Regions from separate parts of the Paenibacillus sp. GYB003 genome, predicted to be linked through region 1. Evidence: riboswitches for the same ligand, from Rfam matches in the RefSeq annotation. Region 1 holds a riboswitch; the other holds the start of a gene.

What was found. A riboswitch is a leader RNA that binds a small molecule or an ion and turns the genes downstream of it on or off. The one in region 1 is predicted to bind cyclic di-GMP.
Region 2: linked by a shared signal. The riboswitch ahead of PV407_RS26870 (class I SAM-dependent methyltransferase) and the one ahead of PV407_RS20095 (pyridoxal phosphate-dependent aminotransferase) in region 1 are both predicted to bind cyclic di-GMP.

The regions. Positions count from the first base shown of each region.
Region 1 covers NZ_JARBDC010000064.1:8,171-11,581, reverse strand. The annotation lists gene PV407_RS20105 (LacI family DNA-binding transcriptional regulator) at 1-281, opposite strand, end outside; gene PV407_RS20100 (GNAT family N-acetyltransferase) at 408-935, opposite strand; cyclic di-GMP riboswitch class I at 1,093-1,187, shown strand; gene PV407_RS20095 (pyridoxal phosphate-dependent aminotransferase) at 1,511-2,854, shown strand; gene PV407_RS20090 (GTP cyclohydrolase II) at 2,959-3,411, shown strand, end outside.
Region 2 covers NZ_JARBDC010000085.1:6,708-10,118, reverse strand. The annotation lists gene PV407_RS26875 (thiamine pyrophosphate-dependent dehydrogenase E1 component subunit alpha) at 1-441, opposite strand, end outside; gene PV407_RS26870 (class I SAM-dependent methyltransferase) at 506-1,291, opposite strand; cyclic di-GMP riboswitch class I at 1,488-1,578, opposite strand; gene PV407_RS26865 (LuxR C-terminal-related transcriptional regulator) at 1,701-2,468, opposite strand; cyclic di-GMP riboswitch class I at 2,625-2,715, opposite strand; gene PV407_RS26860 (ABC transporter substrate-binding protein) at 2,871-3,411, opposite strand, start outside.

The DNA.
Region 1 (3,411 bases):
ATGATGACATCGTAGCCTCGTTTTTTGCCCTCTTTATGCAACGCCAGACTCAAATTGTAAAAGAAAAGCCCTTCCATTCTCGGCCAAATAAGACCGATATAATTCGTTTTTTTACGAATCAGCCGTTTGGCCGCCACATTCGGAACATAGTTCATCTGCCTCGCGATATCGGCGATTTTTTGCCTCATCTTCTCGCTGACGCCGGCTTCGTTGTTGAGAGCGCGGGATACGGTCGAATGCGTGACGCCTGCGGCTCTCGCAATATCTTTGATAGTAACCATCGTTTTCCAAGCCTCCGCAGCTTCTGTACAATTTCAAAATAGCACACGTTTGCGTAATAATCAATCCATTGCTTAATATAAAGGCATAAATATACTCACACGTTTGTTTGTATTTTCTCCTGCGCCTTATGGACCGATCCAAAACCGTTTGACGGCGCCGCCGTCCTCCTCCGTATATTCCGACTCGAATACGCCCCCGTTTTTCAATATCGTTTTTTCCGAGCCGACGTTGTTCCGGTCGCAGCAGACGAGAACGTCGGAAATGCCGAGTTCCCTCGCCTTTTGCAGCGCAAGCGCAAGCAGAGCGGTCGCGTACCCTTTCCGCCGCGCGGACGGACGAATGCCGTAGCCGATATGCCCGCCGCTGTTCAGCAGCTTCCGGTTCAGCCGATGGCGAATGTTCGTTACGCCCGCGACTTCGTTCCTCCCGTCGATCAGCCAGTACGTCGAATGCGGCACCCAATTCGGGTCGTCGAGCTTTTCCTCGCTGTCCTGCGAAAACAAATAGTCGAGCATCGCCGCGAAATCGGACGGGTCTCTTGCGATCACCCACGGCACCATCTTTTCCCCGCTCCCCAGCCATTCGTTATAAAACGATAGGTAAGCGTCGCGGTATTCGGCGGACGGCCTTACAAGTCGCAGCTCGTTTCCCATCGGACTTTTCCTCCCGAACGTAAATTTCAGTTCTTAACCATACCGGAGCAACGAAAATTATATTTTACAATAACTCTCAGAAATATAAAACACAAGACCTATCGATTCTCAATGGAAAACGTAGTATATTCTGAATAGATTGACAATTGAATACTTCGTACGATAATAGCAAACCCACTGAAAAGTGGCGACGCAAAGCTACAGGGGCTAAAGCGGGCCGATCTGCCGCCGCGATGCCAGCCAGCTGCCGAATACGACGGAAGCCTCCGTCTATCTTTCTATTTATGGATTTATTAAAGTGGACGGAGGCTTTTTGCGTTTTCTGCCAAGACATTGAAAGGGGGGATGCGCCGCTCGCGTTAAAAACGCCATAATACGGAGGAGGAACAAGCAGCCGGGAAAATCCGTTTTCCGGACAAGCCGCCAGGCGACGGCCTGGCCTAAAACAAGGGAGGGATATTCATATGAAAATTCATGCAAGCGTACAGCCGTCGCATCTTCGGAGCCATATCGCGGGAGCGGCCGATCATCTCGCCAACGAGTCTGACGAGCTTCGCAAATGTTCGCCGGAGCAAGTGCTTTACGACGAGTATGTCAAAGCGGGATCGCCTCACGGACCGGTTCTTTACGCCGTCAAAGGCGAGCATTGGAACGGCGTAAGTCCCCGCTTCCTGGAATTTCTCAACAAGTTTACCTTCACGCGCGAGATGATGGGATATGCCGAGTGCGGCTACGGAATTCAGCGGCATCGTACGTTCATGCGTAATCTGATTATCAGTGAACACGAGCTTGAAGACCGCCGGGCCGGCAATGGGCTTGACATCGATGTCGGATGCCTGGCGATGACCACGAGAATGGCGATGTACGATCTGGCCAAAATCGCGATCCGCCATTCCCGGGAGCTGCATCCCGGCAAAAAACCGGTCGCGCTTGTGCCTACTCCGTCGTGGGACTACAGGGGGATTTTCAAGGATGTCGGATTTGACATCGTCTATCTTCCGATTCGTCCCAAACACGGATGGCTCCCCGATCTGAACGAGTGGGACTCGGTCGTCCAGGAGCTCAGACAGCGCCGCGACGTCCATATCGGTATTGCGGTGAGCAATCCGCAGCACAACCCGACCGGAATGCAATGGCCGACGGATGCAACCGCCTATTTGCTCCGGCTTTGCGCGGAGGAATCGGGATATTTGCTGATCGACGACGCCTATTACAACGTCCACGACCCGCGTGTTCCGGTGGTCAACACCTTGAAAAGCGTATTGAATCTGTTTGACGAGAATGAAGGCGATAACCCTATCGTGCAATCCGGAATGTTCGAGAGATGGATGGCGACCCGACCTTTCGGCAAACAGTTCAGCTGCAACACGATGGGTGTCGCCGCGATTACAACTTCGCCCATGCTGCTGCGCCGGTTGGCCCGGGAGTCGTGGATAAACCGGTACCACTGCAACACTCACAACGCCGAAGTGATGTGCGCATGGCTTGCAACCCGGGAAGCCGCCGAATGGACATTGGAAACCGGGATGTTCTACACCCGCCAGAAGGAGCGCGTGCGACAAAAGCTGGTCGAGGCAATGGGCTGGCCGAACGAGAGCGTTTGCGTCGGTCCCTCGACCTCCTACATGCTATTCGAGGTGCCGAAAGTATATCAAGCGCTCGAAAACGGCATCGACCTGTTCCGCGACGACTTGTTTTATGCCACGGGTACGCTTTTATGCGCATCGCTCTTCAATCAGGCTGCGCCTGCGCCGTATGTGCGCCTTCATCTGGGCAGCCATTACGACGTGATCGACGAGTTTCTGCGGCGCTGGCAGGTCGCCGGCCTCCATTACTGCCAGTCCGATCGGTTTCCCGGCAAGGCGGCATTGTTCGAGCCGCTTCAAAAACAGGAATTCCGCCCGTTGGTCATGTCGTAGCTCTTAGTACCCCGGAACCGATTGCGGAGATATTCTCATATCCATGGAGGAGACGAAAATGGAACGCTTGCTTCCTTTTCCTTCATAAAGGAGCGGAACATTCAATGATGAAACGACTAGTCAGAAGCGTGTTGGCGGACAAGCTGACCATTCTTAGGGAACCGGGGCGCCCGGATATCGGCCTGGTCGGTCCGGTTCGACTTCCCGTTCAATTGGACGATCGGGAAATAATGTTCCAGTGGTACGCATGGTTAAAGATCGAGAAAAGCATGCTGCAAAAAGAAGATCTTCTCGCCGTGCTTCCCCAGATGAATCTCGCGTCCTATCAGCAATCCTCCGTATTAGTCTACGGCGATTTCGCCAACGCGGAGCAAACGCTCGTTCGGATGCACAGTATTTGCCATACGGGAGATATATTCGGCAGCAAGCGGTGCGATTGCGGCTTTCAATTGCGGCGTTCCATGTCCATGATGGTGAACAACGGAAGCGGTGCCCTGTTCTATCTGGCCGACCACGAAGGACGCGGAATTGGTTTATTCGCCAAATCTTTGACGTAC
Region 2 (3,411 bases), on a different contig from region 1:
GGCGGACAAGGCGATCCCGACGGCATGCGGCACTTGGCTGGCGACGACGCTTGAAGTCGAGAGGATGCGATACGGTTTGCTTCCGTAATGACACGGCATTTGCCGGCCGCCGCTGTTCGGGTCCTCGGCCTTGGCGAAAGCGGCAAGCATCAATTCCTTCGCCGTCATTCCGAATACGATGGCCATCCCCATATCCCGGTAATACGGACAAAGGAAGTCCGTCGCCGGATCCAGCGCATATGCCGCTCCTACCTGTGCGGCTTCATGTCCTTGACAGGAGACCAGAAACGGGATCCGCCCTGCGCGGTTGAGCAGCCACATCCGTTCGTCGACCTTCCGTGCCAAAACCATGGCCCGGTACATGCCCAGAACCTGTTGATCCGATAAACCGATCTGCCGATGCTTGTTTCCCGCCTCAAGGTCCAGTTGTTGGCCCGGCATCGTGAATCCTCCCTTATTCTTTTTTGTCCGAGCTTACGATTAATTTATAAATTCCCCCCTCTTTTCACTTCGTTTTTACGGCACGAACTATAAATTTATGGTAAAAGTAAACGGATTGCGGATGCTCCATACATGCCAAATACGATTCGGAGAATGCCCGCCAGCGATCTTTTCCGCCGATCACCCTTTCAAAAAACGCACCGCCGTTGTGGAATCGTTCCTGCGCCAACCCAATGTGGAGATGTTTAATCTCCCCTTGGAATTCCACCGTTTCCATCCTCCACGAAACGGTGGAAAAACCGGCTTCGGCGAGCAGGTAAGGGATTTTTCGCCCGACCTGTACGTCGACCTCCCCGACTGCCGCTAATTTCCTCAATCCTTCCGTTACGATGGGCGTTTGCGGATACAGATGGAGCATGGAACCGTCCGACTCAATCACAACGAGTTCGCCGCCGGGCTTCAGAACCCGTGCCAGTTCGGCGATAATTCGACACCGTCCTTCCGAATCCTGATGTTGGAGGACAAAACGAGTAACGATGAGATCGAACTGCCCGTCGGGGTAACTCAACTGTTTTAGATCCTGCTTTTCGAAAACGAGGTTCGATATATCCCTCGATACTTCCCGGGCTTGTGCAAGAAGAGAGGCCGTATAATCGCACCCGACGACTCGGGAAGACGGAAACCGCTCGGCCAAGTATCGGCTGACGGCACCCGATCCGCAACCGGCATCCAGCAAATGAGCGCCATCCCTAACGTCAACATCCTGCAATTCCTTTCGGCAATCGTGCACAAGCTGAGATTGCCGTTCCAACCGTTCGAACTCTTTATCGTTCTCCAATACGTAGCTCATAAAGTTCCTCCGGAATGAACATGTAATGATATCGTTCCCGAGCTCTAGTCCCGCTCCATTTTGTTAGCGTTTCCACGACTTGTTCAGCTGAAACTTGCACAGTCTGCCCTTCCGATTGCTCCTGCTGTCTAAACACCTCCTTAAACAAAAAAACCCCCGTCATCCCAACAAGAAATAGACGGAGGCTACCGTCGTATTCGGCAACTGGCTGGCATAGCGGTAAAAGTTGCGCCTTAGCCCCTGTAGCTTTGCGTCGCCGCTTTTCAGCGGGTTTGCTATTGTCGTACGATGTATGAATTTGTCGTTGTGTCATCAATAGTAATTATAGAAATGACTATACATAAAAAAAATACCCAATGTTGGGTATTTTTTTATAATTTTTGTTTAATGCGTCCCGTACACAAACTGGTTATTTAAATTTTTTTAAAAATTCTCCTTTTTGATTCACTCTCGTTTTGGCATAAATCTTTTTAATGAACGTACGAACCGTATTCGGACTAATTCCGCAGCGATCCGCTATTTCAGGCACGCTTTTATTGTCCAGCCATCCGTAAGCGATTTCTTTCTCGCGATTCGTCAAATCGTATTCGTCAAAACGAGCGTAAATCAATTCCTTTTGAATCGTCGGATCTTTCAGGGGCAATTTTTCTTGAATGTTCTTAGCGAGCCGTTCTATTAACGGTATTGCAAATGTAACTTCATGCGAATAATGAAAACTGAGACCCAGGTAGCCCACGGTAACGTGTTTGATACGAATCGGAGTGCATACGCAGGCTAATTCCGCAAACGAAGCATTGCTGTGCTCGGACCCGATTACGACGGAAAGCGACTGCGATTCCATGGATAATGAAATCGCATTGATTCCTGCGTCTTTCATTGAAAATGAGGTGCCGTGTTTAATATAATTGCTTTCCAAAAAATCGATAAACGAATCCGCCCCGATATAATCCAAGACCGTTCCGTCGCTATCGGCAAAAGCAAATACATAGGGTATGGGCACCAAATGTTTCATATTCCTGATTTCCTCTTGCAGCAAATCAAGAATCTCTTTCTTTTCCGCTGCCCTTTCATTGATTTCAGATCTATGGAGGGTAGCAGGAAAACGACCGTCTGCTTCCGGTAATGTACAGAGGTCAAGGTCAGTAGCTTGGTTCCACGAACGAACGATGTCTGTCATCAGTCCCCTTCTTTCTTCGTAAAATAATAATAGTTCGCCCGAAATAATGGGTTGGATCAATCCTCCTGACTATTCGACACTTCGAATAATGAAGAACACAAAAAGCCTCCGTCCAATGGTGACTAGATCGATAGGCAGACGGAGGCTTCCGTCGTATTCGGCAGCTGGCTGGCATCGCGAGGTATTCCCCGCATTAGCCCCTGTAGCTTTGCGTCGCCACTTTTCAGTGGGTTTGCCATTGTCGTACGATGTATGAAATTGTAGACAACAATCCTATTTTGTCATCTTTTGTTAGGGTGCCGTCATGATTATACCATTCCATTGTCGTTTCGTATACTCTCGCTCCTCGCCGGTAGAAGTTCGGCGATCTCGCCGTCATTGACGATTCGCAAGGTTTTTCGCTTATTTCGCCTGCTTTTGCTTTTCTTCTTCGATGTATTTATTCGATTTTTCCTCGGCTTCGCGAAGCGCGGTGTTGATGTCTTTGCCGTTCAGGATCACATCCCGATTCGCTTCGTTCAAGTACGAATAAATTTTGGAATCGTACATGCTGCCGCGCGGAACCGGCGCCGGCTTGACGGAGAAAATGCCCGCCAAATTTTTGCCCTCGAAAATTTTCAGGTCGGCGGCATAATCTTTTTGGATTGCCGGATCCTTCAATACGGTCAATCGCCCGAACTTGTTGATCATCGTCTGCGCTTCCGACGTTTGCATCGCTTGCAACACGCGGTACGCCGCATCCTTGTTTTTGCTCGAAGGCGTGATCATGAGCAGATGGAAATCGACCTCTCTGCCGTATCCCGGTTTATCCGCAAAGCTCGGGAAGGAAACCAGATCCCAGTTGAAGTTTTGGTTTTGCTCGACAAGCGGCAATACGCGCGTCGTAAAAGCGGCGATCCAGTAAGGCTTCATCGCGACTCTTTGTTCCTTCAGGAAGAAGTCG